One region of the Exiguobacterium sp. s64 genome, then DNA from elsewhere that is predicted to be linked to it. Evidence: predicted binding sites of a transcription regulator. Region 1 holds the regulator's gene; each other region holds the start of a gene.
The links. Region 1 encodes Rex, which represses fermentation and respiration genes when NADH is low (regulators of the CRP and FNR family bind a similar motif). Its sites were predicted from a motif close to TTGTGAAATATTTCACAA; they were not measured.

Region 2: the regulator Rex is predicted to act here: its motif matches at 2,170-2,187, upstream of KNP64_RS10200 (cytochrome c oxidase subunit 2A).
Region 3: the regulator Rex is predicted to act here: its motif matches at 2,187-2,204, upstream of pflB (formate C-acetyltransferase).
Region 4: the regulator Rex is predicted to act here: its motif matches at 1,616-1,633, upstream of cydD (thiol reductant ABC exporter subunit CydD).

The regions. Positions count from the first base shown of each region.
Region 1 is NZ_JACSLH010000013.1:38,411-43,134, reverse strand. It holds gene abc-f (ribosomal protection-like ABC-F family protein) at 1-1,222, opposite strand, end outside; gene KNP64_RS13830 (redox-sensing transcriptional repressor Rex) at 1,372-2,028, shown strand; gene KNP64_RS13825 (twin-arginine translocase TatA/TatE family subunit) at 2,028-2,246, shown strand; gene tatC (twin-arginine translocase subunit TatC) at 2,249-3,037, shown strand; gene KNP64_RS13815 (hypothetical protein) at 3,178-4,724, shown strand, end outside.
Region 2 is NZ_JACSLH010000006.1:66,426-71,149, reverse strand. It holds gene KNP64_RS10210 (aldehyde dehydrogenase) at 1-1,119, shown strand, start outside; gene KNP64_RS10205 (Crp/Fnr family transcriptional regulator) at 1,294-2,004, shown strand; gene KNP64_RS10200 (cytochrome c oxidase subunit 2A) at 2,249-2,368, shown strand; gene KNP64_RS10195 (cytochrome c oxidase subunit II) at 2,391-2,861, shown strand; gene KNP64_RS10190 (b(o/a)3-type cytochrome-c oxidase subunit 1) at 2,862-4,547, shown strand; gene KNP64_RS10185 (kinase) at 4,605-4,724, shown strand, end outside.
Region 3 is NZ_JACSLH010000006.1:57,747-62,470, reverse strand. It holds gene KNP64_RS10160 (hypothetical protein) at 1-290, opposite strand, end outside; gene KNP64_RS10155 (DEAD/DEAH box helicase) at 287-1,453, opposite strand; gene KNP64_RS10150 (hypothetical protein) at 1,508-1,930, opposite strand; gene pflB (formate C-acetyltransferase) at 2,291-4,537, shown strand; gene pflA (pyruvate formate-lyase-activating protein) at 4,597-4,724, shown strand, end outside.
Region 4 is NZ_JACSLH010000008.1:109,884-114,607, forward strand. It holds gene KNP64_RS12090 (glycoside hydrolase family 31 protein) at 1-714, shown strand, start outside; gene KNP64_RS12095 (Crp/Fnr family transcriptional regulator) at 848-1,333, shown strand; gene KNP64_RS14850 (helix-turn-helix domain-containing protein) at 1,330-1,536, shown strand; gene cydD (thiol reductant ABC exporter subunit CydD) at 1,661-3,385, shown strand; gene cydC (thiol reductant ABC exporter subunit CydC) at 3,382-4,724, shown strand, end outside.

The DNA.
Region 1 (4,724 bases):
TGGCATCCGACAAGTTCTGTTGCTCCTGGTCGTAGTAGCCGATCTCGACGCCGGTGCCGTAGCGGATGTCACCGGTAAGGGGCGGCTGTTGTTTCGTCAACACTTTCAGGAGCGTTGATTTGCCGACTCCGTTCGGGCCGACGAGGGCGACCGATTCGCCGCGCTGCAATTGGAAGCGGAGCTGTTGGGCGATCGGTTCTTCATAGCCGATGGCAAGATCGCTCGCACTCAATACGTCGTTCCCGCTTTGACGTTTGATTGAGAACGAGAGGACGGCACTGCGCTCATCACCGTCCGGCGCTTCCATCCGGTCGACTTTCTCGAGACGTTTGCGGACGCTCTGGGCCCGCTTCGTCGTCGTCGCCCGGGCGATGTTACGCTGGATGAAGTCCTGCATCTTGGCGATCTCTTCTTGTTGCGACTCGAACTGCTTCTTCTCTTGCTCGTAGATGGCGGCCTTTTGTTCGAGATACTTCGTATAGTTGCCGACGAAGCGACGGCTCCGATGGCGTGACAACTCATAAACGACCGAGACGACACGGTCGAGGAAGTAGCGGTCGTGGGAGACGATGAGGACGGCGCCTTTATAGCCACTCAAATACTTCTCGAGCCAGCCGAGCGTCTCGATGTCCAAGTGGTTCGTCGGCTCATCCAAGATGAGCAGGTCTGGACTTTGCAGGAGCATCTTCGCGAGGGCGAGACGTGTTCGTTGTCCACCGGAGAGCGTATCGATACGGCGCTCGAAGTCGTCCGGATAGAAGCGCATCCCGTGAAGCACAGAGCGGATCGTCGCCTCGTATTGATAGCCGCCGCGGTCTTTGAACGTATGTTGTTCTTCATCGTAAGACGACAGCAGGCGCTCATAGGCGGCCGGGTCGTTCAAGATGCGTTCAGAACCCATGTCTTGTTCCATACGGCGGAGCGTCTTCTCCTGTTCGATCAAATCGGTGAAGACGGTGAGCATCTCGTTCCACATCGTCTCGTTCGACTCTAACCCTGAATCTTGGGCGAGATAGCCGATCGTCACGTCTTTCGGTTTCATGATATCGCCTGAGTCATAGTTGTATTCCCCGGCGATGACTTTGAGCAATGTCGACTTGCCGGCGCCGTTCCGGCCGACGAGGGCGACGCGTTCGCCTTCTTGAATTTCGAGTTTGACGTTCTCTAAAATCGGCTCGACGCCGAATGATTTCGATAAGTTATTGACTTGCAGTAGGATCAAGTGAAAAAACCCCTTTCTCTCTATTTAGTATACTTTATTTCTTCCCCATTTCAGGTATATTCATTGAGTGGTCATGTGAATTCGTTTACAATCAAGGTGTATGAAATTAGATTCGTTTGAAACGCGTCGTAAAAAGGAGGCTCTTTCCGTTGAGTCAAAACGAACCAAAGATTCCGCAAGCGACAGCCAAACGGTTGCCACTATACTATCGGTTTATCCAAAGCCTACATTCATCAGGAAAACAGCGTGTCTCTTCTGCTGAACTGAGCGAGGCGGTCAAGGTCGATTCGGCCACGATCCGTCGCGATTTCTCGTACTTCGGTGCGCTCGGTAAAAAGGGATATGGCTATAACGTACAGTATCTGTTAGACTTTTTCCGTAAGACACTGAATCAGGACGAGATTACGAACGTCGCCTTGGTCGGGGTTGGTCATCTCGGGACAGCTTTCGTCAACTATAACTTCCTTAAAAACAATAACACACATATCGTCGTCGGGTTCGACGCAGACGAGACAAAAGTCGGCACGACGATGTCCGGTGTCCCGATTCATCACGTCGATGAGATGGAACAGATCATGAAACAGAACAAGATTGACGTCGCCATTCTCACGGTGCCGTCTGCCTATGCGCAACCGGTCGCGGACGACTTGGTCCGCTTCGGTATCAAAGGCATCTTGAACTTCACGCCGGCCCGTCTCACGGTGCCGGACACGGTCCGCGTCCATCACATCGACTTGTCGATCGAACTCCAGTCGCTCATTTACTTTATGCAACACTATCCATCTGCTGAGGGGGTCCATCAATAATGGAATTACTATCATCGTTGCTCGTCGTCGGTATTCCTGGGGGAGCGAGTATCTTCATTATCGCCATCGTCGCGCTTATCATCTTCGGGCCGAAGAAATTGCCTGAATTCGGACGCGCCGCCGGACAAACGCTCCGTGAGTTCAAAAATGCCACGAGTGGCATGATGAACGAGCATGACGAGAAAGACAAGAAAGAAATTGAGAAGAAAGAGCAGTAATCATGAATCATCAACCTGATCAAGAACGGGCACTGTCCGACCACTTGACAGAGCTGCGGAGACGACTGATGCTGTCGGCATTTGTCGTCTTTGCCTTCTTTTTGATTGCTTTGCCGAGTGTCAAATATGTGCTCGCCTATCTCCAGGCCGACCTCGTCGAACGAGGCCTTGAATTGAACGCCTTTGGGGTCGCGGACCCGCTTATGATTTACTTGAACTTGGCGCTCGTCATCGGGCTCGTCGCGGCTGGTCCGTTTCTACTGTATCAACTGTGGGCGTTTGTCGCACCTGGTCTGCATCCGAACGAGCGGAAAGCGACGCTCGCCTATATTCCGATCATCTTCATCTTGTTCTTGATCGGTCTCGCGTTCGCCTACTATTGGTTGTTCCCGCTCGTCCTCGATATCTCGACGGACCTCGGGCAAGACCTTGGTCTGACGCAAATCATCGGGGCGTCGAACTACTTCACGTTCTTGCTGCAACTGACCATCCCATTCGGACTGTTATTCCAGTTGCCGGTCGTGACGATGTTCTTGACGCGCATCGGTGTCGTGACGCCGTACTTCCTGTCATCGATTCGGAAGTACGCCTACTTCGCCTTGTTCGTCGTCGCGGCCTTTATCACGCCGCCGGATTTGACGTCGCACCTTATGGTGTCACTGCCGCTCTTCTTCTTGTATGAGATCAGCTTATCGATTTCACGTATCACGTACCGGGGCGTGCTCCGACGTGAGAAAGAGGCGATGGTGAAAGAACAGATGGATTTGATGAAACAAATGAATGAGAAGTGAACACCATGTCATACGACGTGGTGTTTTTTTGATTTTAGGGCTATTCAATTTTGAAAAAACAACTTAAAATTAGGAGGGTTAAATCAAAAAATGGATTATTTTTGAAAGTTATGCATTCATAAACAGAAATGAGGAGACTAATGAACAAGTGGTTATGGAGCATGCTCGTGGTGCTCGTCATGATGGTGGCACCGGGAGTCGAAGTTCGAGCAGAAGACTATGCCAAACCGGAAATCATTCCGGCAGGAGAAGTCGTAGGAGATAGTGGGTATGTGTGGCGTTCGGGAAATCCGGAGACGCTTGTTCACATTGAGACCGGTGAGGAATATACGTTACCGATTCGCGTGTCTGCTGCTTATAATATGTATGCTATCGGAGACGGCCGATTTATGTTAAAAGGATGGCCGGAGTGGGTGATGTGGGATATACGTACGAATGAAGCGACGACATTCCCAATCGAAGCAGGAAGTGAGAATCGACTCGTCTCAACGAATGTAACAACAGGAATGATGTTATGGGCTGATGACGAAAAGTATATTATCACATCGATGTCAGGTGATATTCTCGGATCGCTAACGAAAGGCAGCGATCAGGTATACAGTCTGCTCGATGACGGGAACGTCCTCGCATTCGCCGACGGTCAAGTGACGAAGCGGACGGTTACAGGAGAGGTGCTTGAGACAATCAGTTCCTATTCAGGACAGGTGAGGTGGGCCCGTCACATGAAAGAAGCGAATCAATGGTTCGTGATCAAAAGTGATGACTCGGAGCACATGTTTATTTTCGATTTGGCGACGAAACGATGGATTGAGAAAGATGCAGCAAACGTAAGTAATCTTACGTGGAAAGACGGCACCTACTACTTCATGACGCGAGAAATGTATACGACATTCTATGTCAGTTATAACGTCAGCACGAATGAGTGGAAAGAGGCACCGATTGATGACGCTGACATTCGACAACACGGTCCGTGGTACGTTTTTGGTATGAAGAAGACGGAAGTGTACACGCCGGAGTCTTTATGGAAAGCGCCATGGCAACTGAATGTCAATGTGCCGAAAACGACGAATCGCTATGAGGTAGGTCGTCCATATGACGTCAACGGAACGGCCACGCTCGTTGATGGTACGGCCTTACCGATTCCAGCGACTGAGCTGACGGCACGTTTAGCCTATCAAGACGACCTGTTCGTTTGGGAGCAAGGGAAACTGACGTTACAGACGAATGAGTCGTATGACATGATTTTTAAGTGGAACGATTTTGAGCGCCGGTTAGACTTATGGGCATCGAACTATGTGCCGCTCACGCTCGACCCGCCAACCGGTGTCTTAGGTCCGATTAGCGGGAAGACGGCACCGAACACGCCGGTGTTTGTCAGTGTGACGAAAAACTTGTATCAATCGAACTCATCGGATTCATTGTTGAACTATCAATCGGCGACGGTCCAATCGGATGAGTCGGGGCGTTACACGTGGCAACCGGCGCGGTGGTTCACACCTGGATCGCGTGTGACTGTGAAAATCGGTAGTGGGTCAGGTGTTTACGCCGATCCGATTGAACTTCAGACGGTCAAAGAAAGTGACGATACTTCATCAAATGGTATCTCGGTTCTGACGAAAACGGTCACTTCAGGTGTCACATTGAAAACGACGCCGAACGCCGCAGTGGATGTGTTGATTCGCAGTGG
Region 2 (4,724 bases), on a different contig from region 1:
CCGAAGCGAGTCCGCGGTGCTTCGATTCATCTCGGGACGAAAAGTGAGGTCATGTATGAACCTTATGGCACGGTACTGATTATCGCTCCATGGAACTACCCGTTTCAATTGGCAATGGCACCGCTCATCGGAGCGATTGCCGCAGGGAACACGGCCGTCGTGAAGCCTTCGGAATTGACACCGAACGTCGCCCAAATAATCACAAAAGTGCTCGAACGGGCGTTCACTGACCGCTACGTCGTCAGCGTCGAAGGAGATAAAGACGTGGCGACGGAACTGCTCGCAAAGAAGTGGGACCATATCTTCTTCACTGGGTCGACACCGGTCGGAAAAATTGTCATGGAGGCGGCGGCGAAACATTTGACGCCGGTCACGCTTGAGCTCGGCGGGAAATCGCCGGCCATCGTCCATGACGATGCCAATATCGAGATTGCGGCGAAACGGATCGCTTGGGGCAAATGGATGAACGCCGGGCAAACGTGCGTCGCTCCAGACTATGTCCTCGTCCATGAATCGAAACGAGAGGTATTCCTCGAAGCCATTAAACGTGAAGCGTTCACGATGTTCGGGAATGGCGTCGGGACGAAGCGGTTCACACGAATCGTCAATGAGACACATTTCGACCGTTTGACCGGATATTTGACGGAAGGCGACGTATTTTTCGGAGGTCAGACCGACCGAGATCAATTGAAGATCGCTCCGACTGTATTGACGGACATCGAAGAAGACGCAAACGTTATGAAGGATGAGATTTTTGGGCCGATTCTACCGGTACTCACGTATCGTCAACTCGATGAAGTGATTGATTTCGTTGCAGCGCGCCCACACCCGCTCGCGCTCTATTTGTTCACTGAGACGAAAGAGGTGGAGCAGAAGGTGATGAAGCATCTCACGTTTGGCGGAGGTTGTGTCAATGATGTCCTTATGCATTTGACGAACCCGAACCTGCCGTTCGGTGGCGTCGGTGAGAGCGGAATGGGCTCGTATCATGGTCGCTACAGCTTTGAGACGTTCAGCCATGCCAAATCGATTTTACGCAATACGACGAAATTTGATTTGCCGGTTCGTTATCCGAACTTCAAAGGAGCCGAGAAGTTGATTCGACTCGTCTACCGATGATTGGATTAGACTGCAGAGAGCCTGCAGTCTTTTTTTTTGTGAACGAAAAAATAAGAAGATTGTTTGAAATGTCACATACTTTTATGAAAATGCCCATTGCCCTCCTGTATAATAAAACCATATATCACGCACGAGGCCAGATTAGGCATGAGACCAGTGGAGGGAGCAGACAACATGACTATGAAATGTGGGACGACCCAACCGAACAGCTTCGTCTTCTCAGAAGAGACGAAACAGCTCTTATTCGAGATGATGACGTTTCAAGAATATTCAAAAGCGAGTATCGTTTGTTGGGAAGGAGAAAAATGCAGTAAGTTCTTTTATTTGAAGAGCGGTGCCGTCAAATTTACGAAACTGACGAAAAAAGGGAGTTCGCTCATCATGTTCATATACGGCGCTGACGACTTCTTTGGAGAGTTCGACATCGACGATGTATTCCCGAGCTCCTACAGTATCGAGACGACCGAGGACAGTGTCATCGGCTGGATTTCAAAACAAGAGATGGACGAGCTCGTGCGTCAAGACGCGCAGCTGGCTACGGAGGTGTTGCGTTGGACTTCGATGATGCGTAAACAGTCCGAGATGAAGTTGCGTGACTTGTTGCTGTATGGGAAGCCAGGGGCGCTCGCCTCGACGTTGCTTCGCATGGCGGCAATGCACGGCGTAGAGGAGACAGAGGGGGTCACAGTTCCGAGACATCCGTCTGACGGCGAACTCGGACAATTGATCGGTGCACCTCGCGAAACGGTCAATCGAATGATGAACCAGTGGCGGAAAGAAGGCGTGTTAACGACGACTCCGACATCGATGGTGTTGCATGACATCGATTTCCTAAAAGAGCTATGTTACTGCGAAGGCTGTCCCGCCGGTATTTGTCGGCTTTGACTTGCCGTTCATAAGCATTGAAAAACGTGCGGCGTCACGACATGAGAACATGAACAGGTGATTGGACCGACTGATGTCGGAGCAATCGCCTTTTTGTATGCCTTTTTTTCAAATGTGAACTTTATGTGTGGAAACTACGCAAATTTGATGTGATTGTCACTTTTGAAGTGACAAATGTCACATATTAATCAGTGCCCCTTTTCATACAATGAAAGTGGAAATCAAAGGGAAAGGGGTCCTTCACGTGGAGAAAAACGATGGACAAGAACCGAACTTAAAAGGCACGTTCACATCGGTCATGATTGTCGCTGGTGTCATCATTGCCATGTGGTCGTCGGTCTTTTACTTATTTGTGACACGATAACGAGCAAGAGGAGGGAAGCACGATGCATATTCATAAACTTGAGAAGTATTGGTTAGTATTCGGCATTATTCTATTAGGCGTCTTTTTGACAGTGCTCGGTATCTCTGCGTTTGCGGCAGGGAATCAGCCGGCTTCGGACGCCGATTTGATCGACCCGGCAAAAGTGCATCAAACTGCACCGTTCGACAAACCAGGGCTTCATAAAATCGGTGACAACGAGTATGAGCTCGTCATGGTCGCCCAAGCGTTCACATTCACACCGGGCAATGTGGAAATCCCAAAAGGGGCGAAAGTCACGTTTCTCGTCACGTCACCGGACGTCGTCCACGGGTTCCAATTGACAGGGACACCGGTCAATATGATGGTCGTGCCAGGTCACATCAACTCGCTCACGTATACGTTCGAAGAAGCAGGCGAATTCTTGATTCTATGTAACGAATACTGTGGAACCGGACATCACATGATGTCGACAAAAATTAAGGTGGTGGACTAAATGAATGACGTAGCCTCAAAATTAAAACAGTGGGAAATGGAACGCGGCGTACCGGTACCAAGTATCGGTGTTAAAGAAGCGCGCCTCGCCTATGCCCATGTCGTCATTTCGGTCCTCGCCGTCTTAATCGGCGGTTTGGCAGGACTCATGCAGACGCTCATCCGAACGGGCGTCATCCCGGAAGTGTTCGGTTATTATCAACTCTTGACCGCGCACGGCATCATGCTCGGTCTCGTCTTCACGACAATGTTCATCATCGGTCTTCTTTACGCGCTCCTCGCTAAGTCGTTCGGACGTTTTGAGTCGTTCCCGACCCGGGTCGCGTGGCTCGGATTTTGGATGATCATCGCCGGTGCCGTGCTCGTCACGATCATGGTGCTCGCCAATAAAGCGACTGTGTTGTATACGTTTTACGCGCCACTCATGGCCGACCCGATCTTCTATATCGGCCTCGTCTTGTTCGTCGTCGGCACATGGTTGTCTGCGTTCGCCATGTTCCGGATGTATGCGGACTACAAACGGGAGAACCCAGGTATTCACCCGCCGCTTCCGGCGTATATGAGTGTCATGACGATGCTATTGTGGGTCATCGCGACGCTCGGTGTGGCCGGAACGATTCTGTTCCAGCTGCTACCGCTCTCGCTCGGATGGAAAGATACGGTCGGGATTGAGTTATCACGGACGTTGTTCTGGTACTTCGGTCACCCCCTCGTCTATTTCTGGCTCATGCCGGCCTATATCGTCTGGTATACGGTCGTGCCGAAAGTCATCGGCGGGAAAATCTTCTCGGATGCGCTCGCCCGGATGGCGTTCCTATTGTTCCTCTTGTTCTCGTTCCCGGTCGGTTTCCACCACCAGTTGACAGAGCCGGGGATTGAGCCGTTCTGGAAGTTCGTTCAAGTCATCTTGACGTTCCTCGTCGTTATCCCGTCGTTTATGACGGCGTTCTCGCTGTTTGCGACGTTCGAGCTGCGTGGTCGCGCACTCGGTGCCCGCGGGTTATTCGGTTGGGTCAAGAAAATGCCATATGGGGATGTCCGTTTCCTCGCGCCGTTCGTCGGCATGTTGTTCTTCATTCCAGCCGGAGCCGGCGGGATCATCAACGCATCGCACCAATTGAACGCGATGGTCCACAACACACTTTGGGTCACAGGTCACTTCCATATCACAGTCGGGACGGCCGTCGCCTTGACGTTCTTCGGAACGGCATATTGGCTCGTACCGGTATTGCGCGGTCGTACACTCACGAAAAAGATGAACCGACTCGGATTGATTCAAACGGGAACGTGGGCGTTTGGGATGTCAATCATGTCTTACGCAATGCATATCTCAGGACTCCAAGGCAACCCGCGTCGGACCGGACCGGCAACGTACTTCTCGGATGCGCTTACGCGCGAATGGATTCCATACCACATCGCCATGGCGATTGGCGGGACGATCCTCTTGATCTCGGTCCTCATCTTCGTTTACTCAATGTTCAACTTGTCGTTCCTCGCGCCGAAAGGGGAGGAAGAATTCCCGCTCGCTGAGACGGAAGAGGCAGCGATGGAGACGCCTCGTTTCTTTGAAAACTGGAAACTATGGATCACCGTCACGTTCGTCTTGATTGCGTTCGCTTATACGGTCCCGATTTGGCACTTGATTGAGAGTGCGCCACCGGGAGCGAAAGGCTGGGTGCTCTGGTAAACTGAAGTCAGCCCTGTAGTTTAGGGCTGACTTTTTTTGTAGGAAGGGGATGAGGGGATGGACACTTTACGGGAAATCATTCGTCGAGAACACGCCAAGTATCCGCAAGGCCGGCCGTTCATCGTCGCCATCGACGGATTGAGCGGAGCTGGGAAGACGACGCTTGTTGATCAACTG
Region 3 (4,724 bases), on a different contig from region 1:
TGATAGAGGGCGGGGGACATCTCGGTTTTGTGATCCGCCAAGTACCGACCATGCGGCGTCATCCCGTCTTCGTCCGTCTCGAAGAAGACGGCCCAATCGATGAACAAGTCGCGGAACAACTCCGCGTCTTTCAAGTGCCACGTGCCTTCCGAGGCGATCTCTTGTATATAGTTCGTCCATTGCGTGCTGCGCGCGAGCGCGGCCTGCTCATACATTTTTTTCAGCTCGGCCAGCAATTCGGACTCTTCTACGAGCAAAGGGAATGGAATTACTTTCCGGTCTTTTTTCATCGGCGTGGTCCTCGTTTATTCACAGGACGCTTGACGACCGGCGGTTTATCCTCGATTCGCTTCTCGATGACGTCGCCACGGTAAATCTCGAGTTCTTTCAATTCAACGCCGAGTTGACGGGCGAACGATTTCAAATGTGTCAAATCCTCATCTGTCACGAGCGAGAGCACGGTCCCGGCCGCATTCCCGCGTGCCGTCCGGCCTGAGCGGTGAATAAAGTCATCGATTGATTCTGGCAAGTCGAAGTGGACGACGTGCGTCACTTCCTCGATATCGAGACCACGGGCTGCGAGGCCAGTCGTGATGAGGAGCGGGTAGTCACCCTTCCGGAACTCACGAAGTGTTTCGACACGTTCGCGCTTTCCTTTCAAGCTGTCGAGCATGCGATAGTTCACTTTCATCTTGTCGAGCTCACCTTTCAACGGTGGCAAGAACGACCGGTTGTTGATGAACGCGAGCGCTTTGACGTTGTCGACGTGAGACAGGCGGCGGAGCAACTCTGGTTTATACCGGCGCGTCGTCAACATGAAGCCATAGGTGACTTGTGCGCTTACCGCCCGCTCGATTTTCACGTGGGCCGGTTCGTTCAAGAATGGGGCAGCCCAAGCTTGAAGCGTGTCTGTGAGTGTCGCCGAGACGAGGGCGATTTGATGTTCATGCGCCGTATGTTTGATGATCCGTTCGGCAGATTCTGTCAAACCGCTATCGATGATTTGATCGGCTTCGTCGAGGACGATTGTATGCGTCTCGTGAAGTTTCAATTTTTTCTTCTCAATGAGTTCGACGAGTCGGCCCGGTGTCCCGACGATCAAATGTGGTTTTTTCTTCAACCGGTCGATTTGACGTTTCAACTCGACGCCACCGATGAACGAAGCGATGCGGACGTCACCTTTCTCGGTGAAGCGTTGCGCGACCGTTTGAATCTGCATGACGAGTTCACGCGTCGGCGCGACGATGACGACTTGGATACGGTCGTTCGACGCATCGATTTTTTCGATGGCGGGTAATAAGTAAGCAAGCGTCTTCCCGGTACCTGTCGGCGCTTCGATCGTGACGTCTTTTCCGTCAAGAAGAAGCGGGAAGGCTTCGGCTTGGACCGGCATTGGTTCAGTAAAGCCAAGGCGATCCCAGGCTTCGTTAATAAATGGTTTTGTAAAGTTCATATCAATTCTCCTTATCGTGGGGCAAAAACAAAGGAAGCTTAAGCGCTCCCTGTCTTAGATATAGCGAACATGTTCAGTATCTTGGTCGAATGAAGAACGGAGTGTCTGTGTGAACGTCTGTCCGTCCTCGATGAGTTTGATGTGAACATCGATTTGGTCAGCCGCCGCCTCGACGCCTTCGACGGTGAAGCCTTGATACACACGATACTGCAATTCTTTCGTCAACCGTTCGTATGAAGCGAGCTCTGGATACGTCGCTGCCACGTCAATCGGGCGCGAGATGAGAGCAACGAGCAAGTTATCGCGGTAGTCGATGAAATCCTCGTTTTCGATGTCGTCGTCAAACCGAATCCAAAAACCTGCGTCTTCAAATTCTGTGATGAATCCGTCACGTTGTTCACCGTTTTCCTCTACTTTAAGAGAGATGCGGTCACCGGTCTTTAAATCGTGAGCGGCTGTCAATAATTCGTACGTCATGGGAAGAACCCCTTCCTCTTCTACAATGTTCTGCCTTCATTGTGTCCGATATAAGGCAAAAATTCAAGTTCTATCCCCGAGGTGTGAGGTACATCACTACGAAAACTGTATAAATCGTCACATCCCATCTGAAATGATACAGAAATGAGTTGAATCGTGCCGTAACAAGACTTATCTGTTTCAGAAAGAAGGGTGTTTGCATTATAACAGTATTTAAAGCGCTTACAAAAACGGCTTTATGCCAACGTTCATGAGATTGTTACAACTTTCACAAGAATGTAAAACAAAATGTTCACGTTTTCACGTACACTCAACTTATAGAAAGCACGCAGTTATCTCAACTATGAGGAGTGACCCACAATGGCAACCGAAATTAAATCAGCCTGGTCAGGATTTGTACCTGGGCAGTGGACGAACGAAGTGAACGTCGGTGAGTTTATCCGTTTGAACCGACACGAATACACAGGGGACGATCGTTTCCTCGTCGGACCGACCGATGCGACGAACCGTCTTTGGGCACAAGTGATGGAATTGACGAAAGAAGAGCGGGAACGCGGTGGTGTTTGGGCGGTCGATCAAAACAACCCATCGACCATCGTCTCGCACGGACCGGGATACTTAAACAAAGAGCTCGAGAAAGTGGTCGGCGTTCAAACGGACGAGCCGTTCAAACGTTCGATTCATCCAAACGGCGGGATCCGGATGGTCGACGCTGCCCTTGAGTCATACGGTTTCGAGCCGAACCCTGAAATCACAAAGATTTATTCGGAAATTCGCAAAACGCATAACCAAGGTGTCTTCGATGCGTATACACCTGAGATGCGGGCGGCGCGGAAGTCAGGGATCATCACAGGTCTTCCTGACGCTTACGGCCGAGGACGGATTATCGGCGACTACCGTCGTGTTGCCTTGTACGGGTTAGATTTCTTGATTGCAGAACGTAAAAAAGACTTGGCGAACCGTGGCGGTTTCTTATCAGAGTCAGATATTCGGACACGGGAAGAAATGTCTGAGCAGCTCCGGGCCCTCCAAGAGTTGAAACAACTCGGTGCGGCGTACGGGTTTGACCTCGGCCGTCCGGCGGAAAATACACAAGAGGCGTACCAATGGGTATACCTTGCATATCTCGCAGCCGTCAAAGAACAGAACGGCGCCGCGATGTCACTTGGACGTGTCTCGACATTCCTCGATGTTTACGCAGAACGTGATATCGAAGCAGGTCGTTTGACCGAGTCAGACGTTCAAGAAATCGTCGACCACTTCATCATGAAGCTCCGGATCGTCAAATTCTTGCGCACGCCTGACTACAACGAATTGTTCTCGGGTGACCCAACGTGGGTGACCGAGTCAATCGGTGGGATGAGTGAGGATGGTCGCTCGAACGTGACGAAGAGCTCATTCCGCTTCTTGCATTCACTCTCAAACCTCGGGCCAGCACCAGAACCGAACTTGACGGTGCTTTGGTCGACGAAATTGCCAGAAGGATTTAAACAATATTGCGCGAAGATGTCGATTGAGACGTCCGCCATCCAATATGAGAACGACGACCTCATGCTTCCAGAGTTTGGCGACGACTACGGCATCGCCTGCTGTGTGTCACCGATGAAGATCGGGAAACAGATGCAGTTCTTCGGTGCCCGCGCCAACATGGCAAAAGCACTCCTTTACAGCATGAACGGAGGCCGCGATGAGAAGAGCGGCGACCAAATCGCACCGGTTTGGGAGATGAACACCGAAGACGTGCTCACGTACGACAAAGTGTATGCCGACTTCGATCGGACGCTCGATTGGCTCGCCGAGCTCTACGTCAACACGCTCAACGTCATCCACTTCATGCACGATAAATATGCGTACGAACGGATCGAGATGGCACTTCATGACCCAGAAATCCTACGGACGATGGCATGCGGAATCGCCGGTCTCTCGGTCACAGCAGATAGTCTGTCAGCCATCAAATATGCGACCGTGAAACCGGTCCGAAACGAGCAAGGCATTGCTGTCGACTTCGAGACAGAAGGCGACTTCCCTAAATTCGGAAACAACGATGAACGTGTCGATTCAATCGCCGTCGAACTCGTTGAGTCGTTCATGGAAAAAGTGCGTAAGCATAAAACATACCGCGACGCGCTCCATACGCAATCGGTCTTGACGATCACATCAAACGTCGTCTACGGCAAGAAAACAGGGAACACACCGGACGGACGCCGTGCCGGCGAACCGTTCGCCCCAGGTGCGAACCCAATGCATGGTCGCGATACGAAAGGTGCTGCCGCTTCGCTCTCATCTGTCGCGAAGCTCCCGTTCGAGCACGCGCAAGACGGAATCTCATACACGTTCTCAATCGTACCGAAAGCGCTCGGCAAAGAAGAAGTGGCCCGCGAACTCAACTTGGCGGCACTCCTTGACGGTTACATGGGTGGCGAGCATAAAGGACATCACTTGAACGTCAACGTCTTCAACCGTGAGACGTTGCTCGATGCGATGGAGCATCCGGAAGAATATCCACAGCTCACGATCCGTGTCTCTGGATACGCCGTCAACTTCATCAAGTTGACACGCGAGCAACAAATCGACGTCATCAACCGGACGTTCCACGGTTCATTGTAAGTAATCAAGGCTTGGCGGCCTTCTTCTGAAGGCCGCTCATTCGTTAGGAGGTCATTTCGATGACAATGGGATATGTACACTCGGTCGAATCGTTTGGAACCGTTGACGGCCCGGGAATTCGTTTTATCGTCTTTTTACAAGGTTGTGCGCTTCGTTGCTTGTATTGCCACAACGCTGACACGTGGGA
Region 4 (4,724 bases), on a different contig from region 1:
ATCGTCGAACCGATGAATCGACAGCTCCATGTGGCGGCGACGAACGTCTGGCTACCGAAAGGTGACTGGTTCGACTTCTTTACCGGTCATCGCTACAGCGGGGACAAATCGGTTCGCGTGTTCCGCGGGCTCGAAGATCAGGCGGTGTTCGCCAAAGCCGGGGCGATTATCCCGATGGCACCACACCATTCGGGTCGAAACGATACCGACAACCCAGCCGATTTGGAAGTGCTCATCTTCCCAGGCGCCTCGAACACGTTCACGCTCTATGAAGACAATGGGAAGGACCGTGGCTATGAGACGGGAGCCTACGCCGAGACGACGTTCACGCTTGATTGGGAGGAACGGAGCCTTCATATCCAAGTGACAGGTGACCGGTCTGTATTACCGGTGGACCGCCATGTCACGTTGCTGCTTCGAGGGGTGACCGGGTCTGGTGAATACAAACGGGAGACACAGACGCTGCGCCTCGAGCTCGGACCGATCAGAGACGAGCTGACCGTGGAACTCCCGGTCGATGTGACGGCGAACGACCATCGTCTCGATCGGTTGTATCGCTTCTTGGACCGTGCGGAAATCTCATACGATTTAAAAGACCGGTTATACCGGTCAGCGGCCGCGAAGACGCGACTCGAAGCATGGCTGTTCGATTTACATGCGCTCGAACTCGATCGCGACCTGCAAGACGCGATTATGGAATTGATGCTCGACTGAATACTTTATTGTGACGAAGAGGGGCGGTTCATGCCCTTCTTTTTTGTAAGAAAATCGTTGGATTTTGTAAGCATTTTCACAAAAGAGTCGTTTTATACTTAAAAGGGAGGCAAGATGGATTGGAGGATGCGACATGAAACCAAAATGGACGGTGGACGATTTGAGACAGCTTGATGTGTTCGCCAAATGTGCCACACGAGAGCTCGAGGCGCTGTTGCCGCATGTGTATTGCCGCGTGTATCGGAAAGGTCAACTCTTGTTCATAGAGGGCGATCCCCGGGAACGGGTCTATTTCTTGATTAGCGGTTATGTGAAGCTTGAACGTTGCAACGAGACGGCGACACATCAATATACGGACTACTTGAAACCGAAGCAGTTGTTCCCGTATCGCGGCTTGTTGACGGAACCGTACTATCAACATTCAGCCGAGGCCTTGACCGATATCGAGGTCATCTATATGCCGACGGACCGATTCGAACAACTCGTCTCTCGGAACGCGTCGATGTTACTCCATATCGTCGGACAGATGAATCGGATTCTCGACTTGCACGAACGACGGGTGCAGGACATCATCACTCCGAGTCGACCGAACGCGTACTCAACACGATCCATTACTTGATTGAAGACCTCGGGGAACCGGAAGCAGAGGGGGTTCGCGTCCGGTGTCCGTTCACGACGATTGAAATCTCACGCTTATCCGGCACGTCACGGGAGACCGTGTCGAACATCTTGTCGCGCTTACGAAAAGAAGAGGTGCTTCACTTCGATGCGCGTGAATTGATGATCGGCCATCCCGAATACTTTGAACAGTCGACCGTATGACGCCACGTGATATACGCGGCGTCTTTTGCATGTCTGGCTAAGCGAAGCGTTCGCCATGGTCGTATGCATCAGTTATAATTAGTGAGAATCCTCACAAAGAAAAGTTTTGGATAGTACAGAAAGGATGAACGCAGTGAAACGACTGCAAGCTCTCGCTTTAGCTGAAAAACGCCATATCGTCGGACTCGTCATCGCCGCGGTGATGATCGGATTGTCGATTTTGGCGCAGGCGTATTTAATCGTCGATATCGTCGACCAGGTCTTTTTAAAAAATGCATCGTTTGAAAGCATCATCCCGGCGCTCGGCTGGCTCATTCTCGCCCTCGTCACGCGTGCTTTGTTCGGCTACATGTCAGGACGAATCGGAGCTAGTCTAGCGGAGAAAGCGAAACGGACACTCCGTTTGCAGTTGCTTGACCGTTATACATCGAATCCGATCGAGACATCTTTGTCCGGACAGTCCGGAAAGAAAGTCAGCGTCTTCATGGACGCGGTCGATGAAGTCGACGCCTACTTCAGCCAATATTGGCCGCAAGTCATTCAAACGTCGATCATTCCGCTGCTCATTCTCGTCGTCGTCTTCAGCCAACATTGGATCTCGGGCATCATCATGATGGTGACGGCGCCGTTCATCCCAATCTTTTTCATTATCATCGGGATTGCGACGCAGAAAAAATCCGAACAACAGATGGAGAAGATGAACCAGTTCTCCGGAAAGTTCTTGGACGTGTTGCAAGGATTGACGACATTGAAACTATACGGTCGGACCGAGCGTGAGGCGCAAGCGATTGAAAAGAGCAGTCTCGACTTCCGCGACGCGACGATGGTCGTCTTGAAGACGGCGTTCTTATCGGGTCTCATGCTCGAGTTCATCTCGATGCTCAGCACGGGCGTCGTCGCACTCGAAGTGGCGCTGCAAATGGTCGTCTGGCAGAACTTGACGTTCTTCTCCGGCTTTTTGATTCTCGTCTTGGCTCCGGAATACTATTTGGCCATCAAAGACCTCGGCGGTGCGTTCCATACCGGACGCGGCAGCATGGGGGCGGCCGATCGTATTTTCGAGGCGCTCGACGCACCGGATGAACGTCTGCAGTGGGGCGACCGGACGTTGACGAGCCGGACGCCCGACCTCGAGCTCGACGCCGTCTCGTTCGCCTATGAAGGTGGACGCTTCACGCTGGACCCATTGAGCGGTATGATTCCTACTGGCGCTCATGTGGCGCTCGTCGGGGCGAGTGGATCTGGCAAGACGACCGTTTTGAACGTGTTGTCCGGACTCGTCAAACCGGACAGTGGACGTGTCCTCGTCGACGGAGAACCACTCGAGACATACACCGATTCGTCATGGTATGACACAATCGGGTACATCTCACAAAATCCGTATTTGTTCGCCGGTACCGTTGCTGATAATATCGCCCTCGGGGAAACAGCCGACGAGATAAAAATCCTTGAAGCCGCGAATGCAGCCGGACTGAACGATGTCATCGCGCAATTGCCGAACGGCATTCATACCGAGCTCGGTGAAGGCGGTTATGGATTGTCCGGAGGCGAACGACAACGACTCGCCTTGGCCCGTGCCTTCTTGAAACGTCCCGGCATCATCTTGTTTGATGAACCGACGACAGGGCTCGATTTAGTGACGGAGCAAATCGTTCGGCGTTCGATTGAGGAGTTGTCGCGTGAGGCGACGCTCGTCACGGTCGCGCATCGGTTGCATACAATTAAGCAGGCAGATGCGATTTGGTTCATGGACGATGGAAAGCTACTCGCCCAAGGCACGCATGACGAACTGCTCAGCGTTCCGCAATACGCTGACTTGTTCACGCTACAGAAAGGGGTGAGAGGATGAATTCACTTTGGACGATCACGAAATGGATGATGCGAGAGAAGAAAGATATCGTCCTCTCGATCTTCTTTGGGTACGTGGCCGGCATCGCGGCCGTCGCCTTGTTCGCGGCGAGCGGTTATCTTGTCTCACGGGCCGGCCTCGTACCGCCGCTCTATGCGCTCATGGTACCTGTCGTCTTGATTAAATTGTTCGGTGTGATTCGGGCGAGTGCGCGTTATCAAGAGCGCCTTGCCTCGCACCGGGCGACGTTCACGATTTTGAGCGAGTTGCGGGTCCGGTTTTACCGCCAGCTTGAACCGCTCGTGCCGAGCATCTTTGCCAAGTATCGGAGTGGAGATTTGCTTGCTCGCGTCGTCGGTGACGTCGAGAGCTTGCAAAACTACTTTTTACGGGTATTCTATCCGCCGATTATCTTGGTGCTCGTCTTCTTGAGCACGATTTTCTTCGTCACGTATTTCTCGATGTGGGTCAGCCTCTGGATTTTGTTCGGTGTGTTCGTGACCGGTTTTTTGATTCCGGCGTTCTTCGCCCGAATCCGTGCCAAGCACGACCGCGAGCTTCGCGCTTTACGGGGTGACCTGTCGAGTGGGATGACAGAGATGATGTACGGATATCGCGATTTGTTGCTTCATCATCAACTTGGACGGACACGCGGCGAGCTGCTCGAACAGAGTGACCGTTACGCCGAAGCGCAGAAACGGGATGTGACGAATCAGTTCTTCAACTCGTCACTCGTCGTGGCGGCATCCCTACTCGTCTCGTGGGGTGTTCTTGCTATCGGGGCGTATCTCGTTGTCGACGGCGAGTTAAACGGCCTATTTTTGGCCATGCTCATCATGATGTCGCTCACCGCGTTTGAGAACGCGACACCGATGGCGGTCTTCCCAGGCCACTTTGCCGACAGCAAGCAAGCGGCCGATCGACTGCTCGAAGTCGTCGAGCCGAGTGAAGCAATCGTCGCGGCCGAGGTCGCCCGGACGGACATGGTACTCGAATCCGCTCCGGACGTATCGTTTGAGCGCGTGACCTATCGCTATCCGGATACGTACCGCGACGTCCTGAGCGACGTGGATGTGACGTTACGAAGCGGGACGAAGACGGTCATCGTCGGGCCGAGCGGCTCAGGGAAATCGACGCTCCTGCAACTGTTGCTCGCTTTCGTCAGACCCGATTCCGGTGAGATCCGATTGAATGGGCAACGGTTGGACGATGTGACCCAAGCATCGGTCTGGCGTGAAGCCAGCGTCGTCCTTCAAGAGAACCACTTCTTTTTCGGGACGGTACGGGAGAACTTGGCGCTCGCCGGAGAGTTCACCGACGCTGAGATGGAAGCGGCGCT